2 regions of the Sphingomonas glaciei genome follow, and region 2 is predicted to be linked to the other one. Evidence: predicted binding sites of a transcription regulator. Region 2 holds the regulator's gene; the other holds the start of a gene.
The links. Region 2 encodes LexA, which represses DNA repair genes until DNA is damaged. Its sites were predicted from a motif close to GTTCCNCNCTTGTTCT; they were not measured.
Positions count from the first base shown of each region.

Region 1 (7,159 bases), 150 kb from region 2:
CAGGAGTGTTTCGACCTTCTGGCGGCGATGAACACCGGTCACGACGGCTCGATGGCCACCCTCCACTCCAACTCCCCGCGCGAATGCCTCGCGCGTATGGAGAACATGGTGATGATGGGCGACATCAAGATCCCGAAGGAAGCGATCAGCCGCCAGATCGCGGACTCGGTCGACCTTATCGTGCAGGTGAAGCGCCTCCGCGACGGTTCGCGCCGCACCACCAACATTACCGAGGTGATCGGCATGGAGGGCGAGGTCATCGTCACCCAGGAGCTGTTCAAGTTCGAATATCTCGACGAAAGCGCCGACGGGAAGATCATCGGCGAATATCGCTCGATGGGCCTGCGCCCCTACACGCTCGACAAGGCTAAGCAGTATGGGTTCGACCAGCCGTATCTGGAGGCTTGCCTCTAAAAGAGGCGGTTCCTACTCCACCTTCGCTCCGGCTGTGGATGCCTGCGACTTCACCAGCACCGTCTTGATGTTGACGAACTCGCGAATGCCATAGTCGGCGCACTCGCGGCCGTAGCCCGAATGCTTGACCCCGCCAAACGGCATCCGCGGGTCGGAGCGAACGTTCTCGTTGACGAAGCTCATCCCGGCGTCGAGTTCGTCGCGCGCGATCCGGCGGCCGCGGTCGGGATCGCCGGTCAGGACACCCGAGCCCAGCCCGAAATCGCTGTCGTTGGCGATGCGGATGGCGTCCGCCTCGTCCTTGGCGGTGATGATCGCCGCGACGGGACCAAAGATCTCCTCGTCGTGCGCGGGCTGGCCGGGGGCGACATCGGTGAGCACCGTCGCAGGATACCAGGCGCCGGCCTTGTCCGGCACCTCTCCGCCGAGCAGCAGCCTCGCGCCTTTGGCGATACTGGCCTCGACCTGCTCATGGACCTCGTCGCGGGCGGCAACGCTCTGCATCGGCCCTAGCTTGGTGCCCTCCTCGCTCGGATCGCCCATCGCATAGCCGCGCATTGCCTCGACCAGCGCTGCCTCGAACTTCTGCTTGAGCGATTCGACGACGATGAAGCGCTTGCCCGCGATGCAGCTTTGCCCCCCGTTCACCATCCGCGCGGTCGCCGCGACCTTGGCGGCGGCGGCCGGGTCGGCATCGTCAAGGATCAGGTAGGCGTCCGACCCGCCAAGCTCGAGTACGCATTTCTTGAGCACGCCGCCGGCAGCCGCGGCAACGCTCTTGCCCGCGCCGACGCTGCCGGTGAGGGTGACAGCCGCGATGTGCGGGCTCTCGATGAGCTTGGCGATGTCCCCGCTCGGCAGCAGCACGGATCCGAACAGGCCCTCCGGCAGACCCGCGTCACGCAGCAATTGCTCGATCGCCAGCGCGCAACCGGGGACGTTACTGGCATGCTTGAGGACCGCGCCGTTGCCCGCCATCAGCGCCGGCGCCGCGAAGCGGATCACCTGCCAGAAGGGGAAATTCCAAGGCATGACCGCAAGCACCACGCCAAACGGGTTGAAGGCGACGAACGCTTCCCCTGCCCCGTCGAGGTCGATCGGCTGGTCGGCAAGGTAGCCTTCGGCATGGCCGGCGAACCAATCGCAATGCGCCGCGCATTTCTCGATTTCGGCGCGGCCGTCGGTGAGGGTCTTGCCCATCTCCTCGGTCATCAGCGCAGCATAGTCGTCTGCCCGCTTACGCAGCAGCCCGGCGACTTTGCCGACCACCGCCGAGCGGTCGGCAAAGCTGGCCTTGCGCCAGTCCCGCTGCACCGCATGCGCGCGCTCGGTCGCCTTCAACGCCTCGTCCAGCGAGGTCAGCGGGTAGCACTTCCCCTTCCCGCCGGTTGCTGGGTTGATCAACTGCGCAACCGGCGCGCGCTCCTCGTCGGCCATGTTCATTCCTTGGTTACAAGCCGGCTCAACGCTCCATCCGGTAGATGAGGTTCAGGACCACGCCGGTTTCGAGTTGGCCCGGCGCCACCAGGCCGTCGCTCTGCGCGCCCGGCGGCGCGGGAGGGGGCGGAGCGGCCTGCGCGGCATATTCGAGGCGCCTGCCGGTCACCACGACATCGGTCCCGCGATAGCTCGCGCCTTCCTCGACCGACAGCAGGGTGACCTTGGTGAAACCGCTGCTGCGGGCATATTCCATCGCTTCCGACATGCCCCGGGCAAGCGCCCGGACCCGCGCTTCGCGACGCAGCAGGATCGGATCGCTGATCGAGAAATTGGGGCCATAGACGGTGTCGGCGCCCGCCGCGGTCAGCGTGTCCAGCAGGGCGGTCAGCTTCGGGATGTCGCGTGTCTTGAGCTGGATGGTATTGCTGGCGAGATAGCCGCGGAACACCCGCCGTCCCGAGCGCGCACCGGGATCCTGCACATAGTCATATTCGGGCTGGAGCTGGATGCCCTGGGTCTGGATGTCCCGCTCGCGCAGGCCGGCGCGGCGGATGGTGGCGAGCAGACGCTCGGTCTTCTCCTTGTTGGCCGCACTTGCCGCAACGGCGGTCGGTGCGCGCGCCTGGGTACCGACCTGGATGCTGGCCTCGTCGGGCGGCGTGCGCAGATTCTCGGCGATCTGCAGCTTGACCAGTGGGGTGGTCGCCATCTCGGCGATCGAGGTCTGCGGCGCGACCTGGGCAGCGGCGGGCGCGGCGATCAAACAGGTGGCGAGGGCAACGGAGGACAACAGACGCATCGGCGGCTCCTTCAACTAGTTCCACCCCCGCAACGGAAACCGCGGGGGGGGGGGCAGTTCCGCCGTCTTGCCCGGGCTCGGCTGAACACGAGCGATATGCCGGTCCCCGCGCCGATACGAAAAGGGCCGGCACGCTCCCGCAGGAACATGTCGGCCCTTCACGATCTTCCTGGCCGCCGCACTCCAGCCCCGTTTCAGGGCCGAGGCGCTCCAGCCTTATGCCTCAGGCGTCGTCCTCGGCGTCCGGACCGACCATCAGCGCGTCGCCAATCTCGTCCTTGCCCTTGCGGATCGCCACTTCGAGCCGGGCCATGATCTCGGGATTTTCCTTGAGATAGGTCTTCGAATTCTCGCGCCCCTGGCCGATACGGATGCTGTCGTAGCTGAACCAGGCGCCCGACTTCTCGACGATCCCGGCCTTGACGCCGAGATCAAGGATTTCGCCGACCTTGCTGACGCCTTCGCCATACATGATGTCGAATTCGACCTGCTTGAACGGCGGCGCGACCTTGTTCTTGACCACCTTCACGCGGGTGGTGTTGCCGACGATATCGTCGCGATCCTTGATCTGCCCGGTGCGGCGGATGTCGAGGCGGACCGACGCGTAGAACTTCAGCGCGTTACCGCCGGTGGTCGTCTCCGGATTGCCGTACATGACGCCGATCTTCATCCGCAGCTGGTTGATGAAGATCACCATGCAGCGCGAGCGGCTGATCGATCCCGTCAGCTTACGCAACGACTGGCTCATCAGGCGGGCCTGAAGGCCGACGTGGCTGTCGCCCATCTCGCCCTCGATCTCCGCCCGCGGCACCAGCGCGGCCACCGAGTCCACCACCAGCACGTCGATCGCATTGGAGCGAACCAGCGTGTCGACGATCTCCAGCGCCTGCTCGCCGGTGTCGGGCTGGCTGACGATCAGCTCGTCGATGTTGACGCCCAGCTTCTTGGCATAGGCCGGGTCGAGCGCATGTTCGGCGTCCACGAACGCCGCAGTGCCGCCGGCCTTCTGGGCCTCGGCAATGGTGTGCAGCGCGAGCGTCGTCTTGCCCGAGCTTTCCGGACCGTAGATCTCGATCACGCGGCCACGCGGCAGGCCGCCGACGCCAAGCGCGATGTCGAGCCCGAGGCTGCCGGTCGAGATCGTCTCGACCTCCATCTTCTCGCGGCTGCCCAGCTTCATCGCCGAACCCTTGCCGAACGCCCGATCAATCTGCGCCAACGCTGCGTCGAGCGCCTTCTGCCTGTCCACCGTCATTGTGTTCCCGCTCATCCCGACAACCTTCAGCTGCGTCGCCATGCGCTTTCTTCCTTGTCCACGATGAAGGCGGATGCCCCCGTTACGGAGATGATGTACACTGTTCGTTCTCATAGAACAAGAGCAGAACAAGTGCGCAGGAAGGAGACGCACTACCCCATTTAGCCGAGCGTTGCCAGTCTAGCCGACTTGCGGTCGAGTGCAACCGAAGTAGCGAGGTGAAAGCGCAATCACCGTCTTTTCGCTACGGCTTTACGCTCCAGCGCGCGATCGCCGATCCGGAGGTAGCCTGAAGGGTGCCGACAGCAGCGCCTGCAACGTCGCTCGCTGTTCGAGGCTGGAGGCGCCGACCGTGAGCGGTCCGAACGCCGGACGAAGCGTGGCGCCGCCGCGCTGCCATTCGAAGTGGAGATGCGGGCCGGTGGCGAGGCCGCTCGACCCGACCTTGCCGACCACCGCGCCGCGCGGCACCGTTTGGCCGCCGCTCACATCGATCTCCGACAGGTGGGCATAGAGCGTGGTGCTGCCATCGCCATGCGCGATCCGCACCGCCTGGCCATAGCCGCCCTGCCAGCCGGCACTCATCACCCGGCCTTCCAGCGCCGCCTGGACCGGCGTTCCCGCCGGCGAGGCGAAGTCGGTGCCGCGATGCCAGCGCAGATAGCGCAGGATGGGGTGAAAACGCAGGCCGGGGTTGGAGGTCACCGGCCCGGGCAGGGGCCGCAACAGTCCGGATTGCGCCGCTTCCCCGGCACCAAGTGGACGCAGGCCCTCCCCGACCCACCGGCGGAAGGTCCCGTCCATCCCGTAGGCGCCAAGATACAGCGGCTCGCCATAATAGGAGCCGGAGGCGGCGGATTGGTGGGCGATGATGAGGTCGATGGCCGCCAGCCGTTCGCCAGAAACTCTGTCCAGCAACCGGTCGCGGACCTCGCGCGGCAATCCGGCCTCGACCAGACCGGCGGGCAGCCCTGCACCCCCTTCCAAGCGCAGGCGGACAGGCGTCATATCTACCGCTTCGACGAGTTCGCGCCGAACGAAGCCGTCGCCCTGCCGTTCGACCACCGATTGCCGCCCCGGCCTGCGCCGCACCGCCATGCGCTCCAACGCCCGCGCGTTCGATCCGACCCGCTCGCCAAGCCACAGTTGAACCGGCCCCGAGAGATCCCCCGCAGTCTCGCTCGCAAGCGCTGCGTCGAGCCCGCCCACGCCCGACCGAAGGAGAATGTCCGTCAGCGTTTCCCCCGGCCGGCCTTTAACCGTCAGGTCGGGCGGCCGGACGGTTGGGAGCGCCGCGTCGGACGACTTGGGAATGGCTGAGGCTGCGGCTGGACGCATCCTCTCGGACTGCCGGCCCGTAGCTGCATAGCCGATGGCGCCAACGCCAAGGGCGAGCACGGCAAGGGCCGAAGTCAGGAGCGCGCTTTGGGACATGGCAGGGTGACGCCGAGCATAGGGGAGCCATCCTTCCGCGGCAACGCGTGCGCGGGCCCGGGGCTCACCTGCGAAGATACTGTCATTGCCTCGCAACTTTGCTTATTCAGGGACTTCTGGCGGGAAGTTGAACGGGCCTGAATGCGGCGAACCATGATCATTCGGCGGGCGGTGACCGCGCGGCAACTGCTGCCGCGCGATGTCTACTTCTGGCTGAAGGCGGTCCTGCTGGCGCTGGTCGCGGTCCAGGCGGCGCGGCTGATCTGGATCCTCGTCACGCCGCTTGGCCCGGTCGGGCGCTGGCTTCCCCCGGCCCCGCCGACCATCCCCGCCACCGCGCAGCTCGCCTTGTTCTCGACCTTCGATCCCTTCGCGACCGCCCAAGCCCCTGCGGGTGCCGCCGCCCCTGCCCCCGCAGCCAGCGGCTTCACCCTGTTCGGCACGCGCATGTCCTACGGCGGCGCGTCGGCGTCGGCGATCATCGCCGGCGCCGACGGCGTGCAGAACAGCTATTCGGTCGGTGAGGAAGTCGCCCCGGGCGTCCGCCTGCTTTCGGTGGGGTTCGACTTCGTCACAATCGGCGGCAAGGGGTCCGAGCAGCGGCTCGCGATGGAAGGCGCCGATCCACCCGTCGCGGCCGCCGCCACCGGCACTCCCGCGGCTGGCGGAGCGGGCCTGGCCCTTACCCCCGCCGCGATCCGCAACAATGTCGCCCTCGCCCCGCGCCTGGTTGGCGGGCGGGTCAGCGGCTTCCTCGTCAGCGCGACCGGCAATCCTGCGGTCCTCGCCCGGACCGGTCTTCGCGACGGCGACATCATCACGCAGGTGAACGGCCGCCCGCTCACCGACCCTGCCGCGCTCCAATCCCAGCTGAGCCCCGGCGCCCGTCTATCGCTCACCGTCGAACGCGGTGCCGCGACCGTGCCGGTGGCCCTGCTGCTTGAAGGAAATCCATGAAGCCGTTCACGACCCTCCTGGCGGGAGCGATGCTGTTCCTCGCCGACCCGGCCGCGGCGCAATATGCGCTCAATCTGCGCGACGTCGACGTTCGCGCGCTGGCGTCCGACGTCGCCAAGACCACCGGCCTGACCCTGGTCGTCGATGGCCGGGTCAACCAGAAGGTCAGCGTCACCACCCGCGCCTCGCTCAGCCGCAGCGAATATTTCGAAGTGTTCCTGTCGACCCTGCGCGCCAACGGCCTCGTCGCCATCCCCATTCGCGGCGGCTACCGCATCCAGCCGGTCGAGGGCGCCGCCAGCCAGCCGACCCGGATCGGCAGCCGCAACGCCTCGCGCAATCAGGTCGTCACCGAAATCTTCCGCCTCCGCAACATTGAGGCGGCGCAAGCCGTCGAGACCCTCCGCCCGCTGGTCAGCCCGCAGGGTAGCGTCACCGCCAACCGCAATGCCAATAGCCTGATCGTGGTCGATTTCGCCGACAATATCGCGCGGGTCCGGCAGCTGGTCGGCTCGATCGACCGGCAGAGCCAGACCAATCAGATCGTCTATCTCCGCAACGCCGGAGCGCGTGAGATCGCCACCTCCCTGTCGGCGCTGGCCGGGCAGAACAGCGGCGTCGCCGTGTCCGCGGTCGACAGCAGCAACGCGCTGGCCTTCAGCGGCGAGCCCGGCGCCGTGTCCCGCCTCGTCGCCATCGCCCGCGACCTCGACACGCGCGCGTCCGGCAATGCCGACATCCGCGTCTATTTCCTCGAACATGCCGATGCAGAGCAGCTCCTGCCCGTCCTCCAGCAATTGCTCGGCCAGCCGGTCACGCAGGGCACCAGCGCCCCGTCGTTCATCCGCAGCCAGGAAGGC
Region 1 covers NZ_CP097253.1:368,514-375,672, reverse strand. The annotation lists gene M1K48_RS01680 (CpaF family protein) at 1-414, shown strand, start outside; gene M1K48_RS01675 (NAD-dependent succinate-semialdehyde dehydrogenase) at 427-1,851, opposite strand; gene M1K48_RS01670 (SIMPL domain-containing protein) at 1,877-2,653, opposite strand; gene recA (recombinase RecA) at 2,877-3,950, opposite strand; gene M1K48_RS01660 (M23 family metallopeptidase) at 4,161-5,246, opposite strand; gene M1K48_RS01655 (type II secretion system protein N) at 5,496-6,299, shown strand; gene gspD (type II secretion system secretin GspD) at 6,296-7,159, shown strand, end outside.
Region 1: the regulator LexA is predicted to act here: its motif matches at 4,023-4,038, upstream of recA (recombinase RecA).

Region 2 (7,159 bases):
CCCCGGATCGACGTTCAGATAGGGATCGAACTTGCGGATGCGGCAGGTATAGCCGCGCGCCTGCAGGCATGCTGCAAGACTTGCCGAGAGGAGACCCTTGCCGAGGCTGGAGACCACGCCGCCGGTAACGAAAACAAACCGCGCCATGGGAGACGAGCCTTAGGGATGAGAATCGACGGGGCGCAAGGAGAATATTTGTTCCCCTGCCAAAGCAGGGGCCCAGTTGCTTGCGGTCGGCGTCGAAAAGCTATGGAGCTCCTGCGTCCGCAGGAGAGCGATTACTGCGCCAGCGGAACCGCGCCATTGTCGGCCGGAGCGGCCGGATTAGCCGGCGCCGTCTGCGTCGGCCCCGGCTGAGCGGGTGCCTGGATCGGCGCATTGGCAATCGACGCATCGATCGACTGGCCGTCGTTGCGGGTGCCAGCGATCGCGGCCAGCGCGATGCACAGGATGATGAACGCCCCGCCCAGCCACGACGTCGCCCGGCTCAGGAAGTCGGCCGCGCCGCGCGCGGTCATGAAGCCTGCCGACGACCCGCCCACGCCGAGCCCGCCGCCTTCGGAACGCTGCAGCAAGATGACGGTGCACAGGGCGACCGCGACGATGGTCTGGACGATGAGGAGGAAGGTGAACATGGGCGGCCATCTAGCGGTGGACGGGCCCAAGTTCAACGTTGCTGCGCGCTACCACGGACCGTTCGTCCGCTCAGGACGGACGGATAGTCTGGTTAACCAGCAGCCCCGGCCTCGACGATCGGCAGGAAGTCTGCCGCCTTCAGGCTCGCTCCGCCGACCAGCGCCCCGCCCACTTCCGGCACGGCGAAGATCTCGGCCGCATTGTCGGGCTTGACCGACCCGCCATAGAGGATCCGGACGCCCGCCCCCTTTTCGCCATAGGCCGCGACCAGTCGCTCGCGGATGGCGGCATGCATCTCCGCAATGTCGTCGGTGCCCGCGACCCGGCCCGTGCCGATCGCCCAGATCGGCTCATAGGCGACCGCCAGCCCGCCAAGGTCGAAGTCGCCGCGGGGAAGCGAGGCATCGACCTGCCCCGACACCGTTTCCACGGCGCGCCCGGCCTCGCGCTCCTCCAGGCTCTCCCCGACACAGAGGATGACGCGCAGCCCCGCCGCCAGCCCGGCTTCGGCCTTGGCGCGAACCTCCGCATCGGCCTCGCGGTGGGCGTCGCGCCGCTCGCTGTGGCCGACGATCACCAAGCTCGCTCCGGCGTCGTGAAGCATCGCCGCGGCGATATCGCCGGTGTGCGCGCCCTTGTCCCTTGAGTGCATGTCCTGAGCCCCAATGGCGAAGCCCGGCACCGCCTCCGCCGCGCGGTGGATCAGGGTCGCGGGCAGGCACAAGGCCACCTCGACCGCGCCTTCGTGCTGGCGCGCGAAGTCGGCGATCGCCTTCACCTCAGCCAGGCTGTCGGTCGTCCCATGCATCTTCCAATTGCCTGCAATCAGCTTCGTCATGCCCGTTGTCCGTTCAGTTCCGCTCAAGGCCGCGCCTAGCAAGGCCGTCTGCTTGAAGGAAGGCGGCGCCGCCCCTAAAGCGCCGTGCAACCCGTTCCACAGGATCACAGCCGACCCATGCAAAGCTTCCGCCGCCTGTCCAAGTCCAAGCTCGGGACCGGCATCCTGATCCTGTTCCTGCTGCTTATCCTCGCCAGCTTCGCGCTCGCCGACATCAGCAACCTCAGCCAGGGCGGTTCGCTTCCCCAGACCACGCTCGCCCGCGTCGGCAAGGTCGAACTGACCGCCAACGAGCTCGACACCGCGATGCAGCGGCGCCTGGCCGTCCTGCGCCAGCAAAACCCGCAGGCGACCTACGCCGACCTCGCCCCCGAATTCGACGCCATCGTCGACTCGCTGATCCAGGAGCGGACCTTGTGGGCCTATGCCCAGAAGCACGGCTTCGTCGTTTCCAAGAAGCTGGTCGATGCCGAAATCGTCAAGCTGCCGGGCGTGCGCGGTCTCGACGGCCGCTTCAGCGAAGCCGCCTACCAGACCTTCCTCCAGCAGGAGCGGATCACTGACGCCCAGCTCCGCCGCGAGATCGAGACCAGCCTTCTGCAGCGTCTGGTCATCGCCCCGGTCGCCGCCAACGTCCGAATCGCGCAGGGCCTTGCCCGCCCCTATGCCGATATCCTGCTCGAACAGCGCAGCGGCAGCCTGGGGCTGATCCCGTTTGCCGCCTTCGCCAACGGCCCGGCCCCGACCGCGGCCGAGATTTTGACCTTCTACCGCCAGAACCTCGCCCGCTACACGGTGCCCGAACGGCGCAGCTTCCGCATGGCCCGGATCACGCCGGAACAGCTTGGACCCGTTGCCGCCACCGATGCGGAGATCGCGAAATACTACCAGGACAACCAGGCCACTTACGGCGGGGTGGAGCGGCGCGTGCTGAGCCGGGCGACCCTGCCTGATCAGGCCGCGGTCGCCGCCATCGCCGCGCGCGCCAAGGCCGGAGGCAATTTTGCCGCCGCCGCCGCGCCCGCCGGCTTCTCCGCCTCGGACGTCAGCGTCGGCCCGCAGACCCGCGCGCAGCTCGTCGCCACCGCCGGCGAAGCGGTCGCCGCTCAGGTCTTCTCGGCGCCTTCGGGGGCAGTGATCGGTCCGGTCCAGTCCTCCACCGGCTTCGACGTCATCAAGGTCGAGAGCATCCAGACGGCGTCGGGCCGCAGTCTCGCCGATGCCCGCGCCGAGATCGCCACCAAACTGACTGACGAAAAGCGCAAGAACGCGCTCGCCGACCTCGTCGGCAAGATCGAGGACAGCCTCGCCGACGGCCGCACCTTCGAAGAGGTCGCGACCGCGAACAAGCTGCCGGTGCTCGTCACCCCTGCGCTGACCCGCGCCGGTGCCGCTTTCGACCAGCCGGATTTCAAGCTTCCCGCCGACTTCGCCGCGGTCCCCGGTGCCAGCTTTGACATCGGCGCCGACGACGATCCCATCGTCGAGCCGCTGCCGAACGAGGCCGGCTTCGTACTGGTCGACGTCGCCGAAGTGGTCCCGGCCGCCCCCGCGCCGCTGGCCCGTGTCCAGGCCCAGGTCGCCACCGACTTCGCCGCCAAGCGCGCGCAGGACCAGGCCAATGCCGCCGCGACCCGCATCCTCGCCGCCGTGCAGGGCGGCAAGCCACTCGCCGCAGCGGTCGCCGAAGCCGGGATCGCCGGCATCCGCCCGCCCGAAGCGGTCGAGCTTCGCCGCGGCGCCCTCGCCCAGTTCGCCCAGCAGGGCCAGGAAGTGCCGCCCCCGCTGCGCATCCTGTTCAGCCTCGCGCCCGGCAAGGCGCAGCGCGCGGCGGGTCCGTCGGGTATCTACCTCGTCCAGCTCGACCGTGTCGTGCCCGGCAATGCCGCCACCAACCCGCAGCTGATCGCCGGCGAAGTGACCAGCCTCCAGCGCAGCGCCGGCGCCGAACTCGCCCTGCAGTGGCTGTCCGCCGCTCAGCGCGAGCTCAAGGTCACCCGCAACGACGACGCGATCCAGGCTGCCCGCAACCGCATCCTCGGCGGCGGTGGCAGCACGGAATAAGCCGCTGGCGGCACACGCGCCGGAGCACACCGTGAGCGCTGCTCAGCGGCTGCTCGTGGTCGACAATCACGACAGCTTCACCTTCACGCTGGTCGATTATTGCCGCCAGCTCGGCGCCGACGTCACCGTCGTTCAAGCCGATGCAATCACGGTGCCAGAAGCGCTGGCGCACGGCGGCACGCTGCTGATCAGCCCCGGCCCCGGCCATCCCGCAGACGCGGGGATCTCGGTAGCCCTCGCCGCCGCCTGCATCGCCGAAGCCCGGCCGCTGCTCGGCGTCTGCCTCGGCCACCAGGCGATTGCGCTCGCCGCCGGGGCCTCGATCGTCCGCGCAGCCCCGATGCACGGCAAGACCGACGCCATCACCCACGACGGCAGCGGCCTGTTCGCCGGCCTACCCGACCCGCTTGCCATGACCCGCTACCACAGCCTGGTCGCCGCCGACCTGCCATCAACCCTGCGCGCCACCGCCCAAGGCAGCGACGGGACGATCCAGGGCCTTGCCCATCAAGACGCCCCGGTGCACGGGGTGCAATTCCATCCCGAAAGTATCGCCAGCGAGCATGGCCTGCAGCTGCTCGCCAACTTCCTTCGGCTCTCGCACCGCCCCGCTTGACACCCCCGCATCCGTTCCTTAGTCGTTCCCCGTCTGTTCACTACAGGGCCCGTGAACCATGCTGACTGTCAAGCAACGCGAACTGCTCACCTACATCGACCAGCAGCTCAAGGCGTCAGGGGTCAGCCCCAGCTTCGATGAGATGCGGGAGGCGCTCGACCTTAAGAGCAAGTCCGGAGTTCACCGCTTGATCTCCGCGCTGGAGGAACGCCAGTTCATCCGCCGCCTCCCCAACCGCGCGCGCGCGCTTGAAGTGGTGCGGCTCCCCGACACGCAGGCGGCGACCTCAGCCCCGGCGACGCCACAGCCGCGCCCGGTGGTGGCGGCCAATGACACCATCGACCTGATGATGGCCGGACGGATCGCCGCCGGTACCCCGATCGAGGCGCTGCAGGGGCAAGACAGCTTCCCCGTTCCCGCCGCCCTGCTCGGACCGGGCGAGCATTATGCGCTCGAAGTGTCGGGGGATTCGATGGTCGACGAGGGCATCCTCGACGGCGACTATGTCCTGATCCGCAAGGTCGACGTTGCGCGCGAGGGGGAGATTGTGGTCGCCCTGATCGACGACGCCGAAGCCACCCTCAAGACCTTCCGCCGCGAAGGGCAAATGGTTCGTCTCGACCCCGCCAACCGCGCCCACGAAGCACAGCGCTACGACCCCCGCCGGGTCAAGATCCAAGGCAAGCTCGCTGGCCTGATCCGCCGCTATCATTGATACTCGTCGTCCCGGCGCAGGCCGGGACCTCAGCCCTCGTGAGCGCTAGGCAGCGCAACGAGGGCTGAGCCGGTTACAGCAGCCCCTCGATCACATGATGCTGCTCGATCATCTCGAGCCTTTCCACCACCCGGCACGACAGGTGGTCCCGCACCCGCGCCGGCAGTCCCTCGAAATAGCTCTGGGTCACTTGCAGATCGTGATGCGCGGCATTGGTCGCGTCGGGCGCATCGACGCCGACCACTAGCACCGGCCGCGGCTCGTTCGATCGGTTGGCGGTGCCGCGGTGGATGGTCAGGGCCGACCGCGCCGACATGTCGCCTCGCTGCGGCAGCTTCTTCACCGCTCGCTCCTCGTAGCGAGCCCATAGCGCGCGATCGGGGAACATCCCGTCCACCGCCCCCTCGATCGCGTCCCACTGCGTTCCCGGCGCGATCTCGAACGGCCCATGCTCGTCGCGGGTGTCGACCGCGGTCAGGTTGAACGCGAGACTGTTCAGCCTCCGCCCCTCCAGCGTCGCGACCGGCGCACGAAAGTCGCGGTGCCACGGCTGGTCCTCGGCGCCCGGGAACGGAATGTCGAACCCGACCTCGACGATGCGATAGTCCTTGGTCAGCACCGCCTCGCACACCGCCACGAACCACGGGTGGGTGACGATATCGACGAACCCGGCAATATCCTCGGGCGCCAATTCGACGTAGAAGCGCTGGGCCCCTCGCGGCAGCGCCCCGCCCGGTCTGTCCTCCACCCGCTCCCACACCCGCCAGATGTCGGCCGCAAGGCGGTCCGCCCACGCCGTCGTAAAGGCATCGCGGCAGGCGATGATCCCCTTGCCGTACAGGCCCCCCATGATCCCGGCTTCGTCCATGTCCATCACCGAACTTCCTCGCGAATCGCCCGCCCGTAGCTTGGCCGCGCCAGCCCGCGCCGTCACGGGGGTCGACGGCGGAACGCCGCGCCCGGTTGCCGCTTTATCTCCTCGCTCAGTGCATCAGGAGGACCCCCCATGGCCTACGACAATTACTCCGACGACGACCGCCGCGATCGCATGACCGACGACCGCTATGACCGCGATCGTCCGCGCGACCATGACCGCGTGCGCGGCTTCTTCCGTGGCGGCCGCGACGAGCGCGGCCCGTCCCGCGACGATCTCTCGCGCCGCGACGGCTCCCGCATCGCCCGCGACGACGACCATCGCGCCCGCCGCGGCGTCCCCTATGACGAGACCGGCGACCTGATTGCCTCCAGCAAGGTCGAGGGCACCCCCGTCTACGGCCGCGACGACCGGCGCCTCGGCACGGTCAAGGCGCTGATGATCGACAAGGTCCGCGGCGAGGTCCGCTACGCCGTGCTCAGCCACGCCACCGGCTTTCTCGGCCTCGACGAGGAAGTCGTCCCAGTCCGCTGGGAAGAACTCCGCTACGACGAGCGCCGCGGCGGCTACCGCGTCGACTTCACTTCGGAGGACGTCGCCTACACCATCGAAAACCGTCGCCGCGGCCGAGCCGAAGGCCGCGACCTCGACCGCGAAGGCCGCCCCCGCAGTCGCTGACGAGCTCGCCGCCTAACCCGCCTGCCCTGCCAGGGGCGGCGGGGCATTGGGTAGGAAAGGTGGTCGAGAAGCCTATCGACGCGACCGCATCAACAACTCAGTCGCAGGAAACTGCGGCATGCGAGTCTGAAAGCCTCCAATCACCCAAACCTACTTTAATCGCCCACGATCAACTCGCGTTGGCGGCAGACCTCGATCAAGGCAGCGGAGGGATCATCGGCGTTGACGATGGTGCGAACTTCTTCGGGTGTAAGCGGGACCGACTTCAGCTTCGGCGTCGACCAGTGAGCGGACGCCTTTGCGAACGGGTTGATGGTTTCGTGACGCATGACTTGGCTCCTGCCCGGTGGCCAGGTCTTAACTCCGCAAGACGCCGATGGCGCCTGAGCAAACACCCCAAAACGGATTGAAGTAAAGCCAGATTAAATCAGGACAGGAGGCCAGCCAAGTCGCTGAGGCGTTGGGCCGCGCGGTCGAGGTGCGCGGCAATGTCTGCCGGCGCCTTGGCACAATCGAGCAAATCGATCGCCTGCTGAACGAGTACGAGTGCCTGGGAGTAAACCTCGACTGAAGCGGGAGATGATTCATGAGAATGAGGAGACATAGGTACGCCTGAACAAAAAAATTTGCTCAAGGGTTATGACGTGAATCAACTATCTGGTGAAGGCGTGCTTTTAGACATGTGCCGGGAAAGGACATGCTCCAGATAATTCCGCAGCTTATCGGCGGTTTCAGGCG
Region 2 covers NZ_CP097253.1:215,210-222,368, reverse strand. The annotation lists gene M1K48_RS01015 (CTP synthase) at 1-147, opposite strand, end outside; gene secG (preprotein translocase subunit SecG) at 279-635, opposite strand; gene tpiA (triose-phosphate isomerase) at 728-1,474, opposite strand; gene M1K48_RS01000 (peptidylprolyl isomerase) at 1,592-3,538, shown strand; gene M1K48_RS00995 (anthranilate synthase component II) at 3,570-4,154, shown strand; gene lexA (transcriptional repressor LexA) at 4,213-4,869, shown strand; gene M1K48_RS00985 (phytanoyl-CoA dioxygenase family protein) at 4,943-5,743, opposite strand; gene M1K48_RS00980 (PRC-barrel domain-containing protein) at 5,876-6,421, shown strand; gene M1K48_RS00975 (hypothetical protein) at 6,577-6,750, opposite strand; gene M1K48_RS00970 (MarR family winged helix-turn-helix transcriptional regulator) at 7,071-7,159, opposite strand, start outside.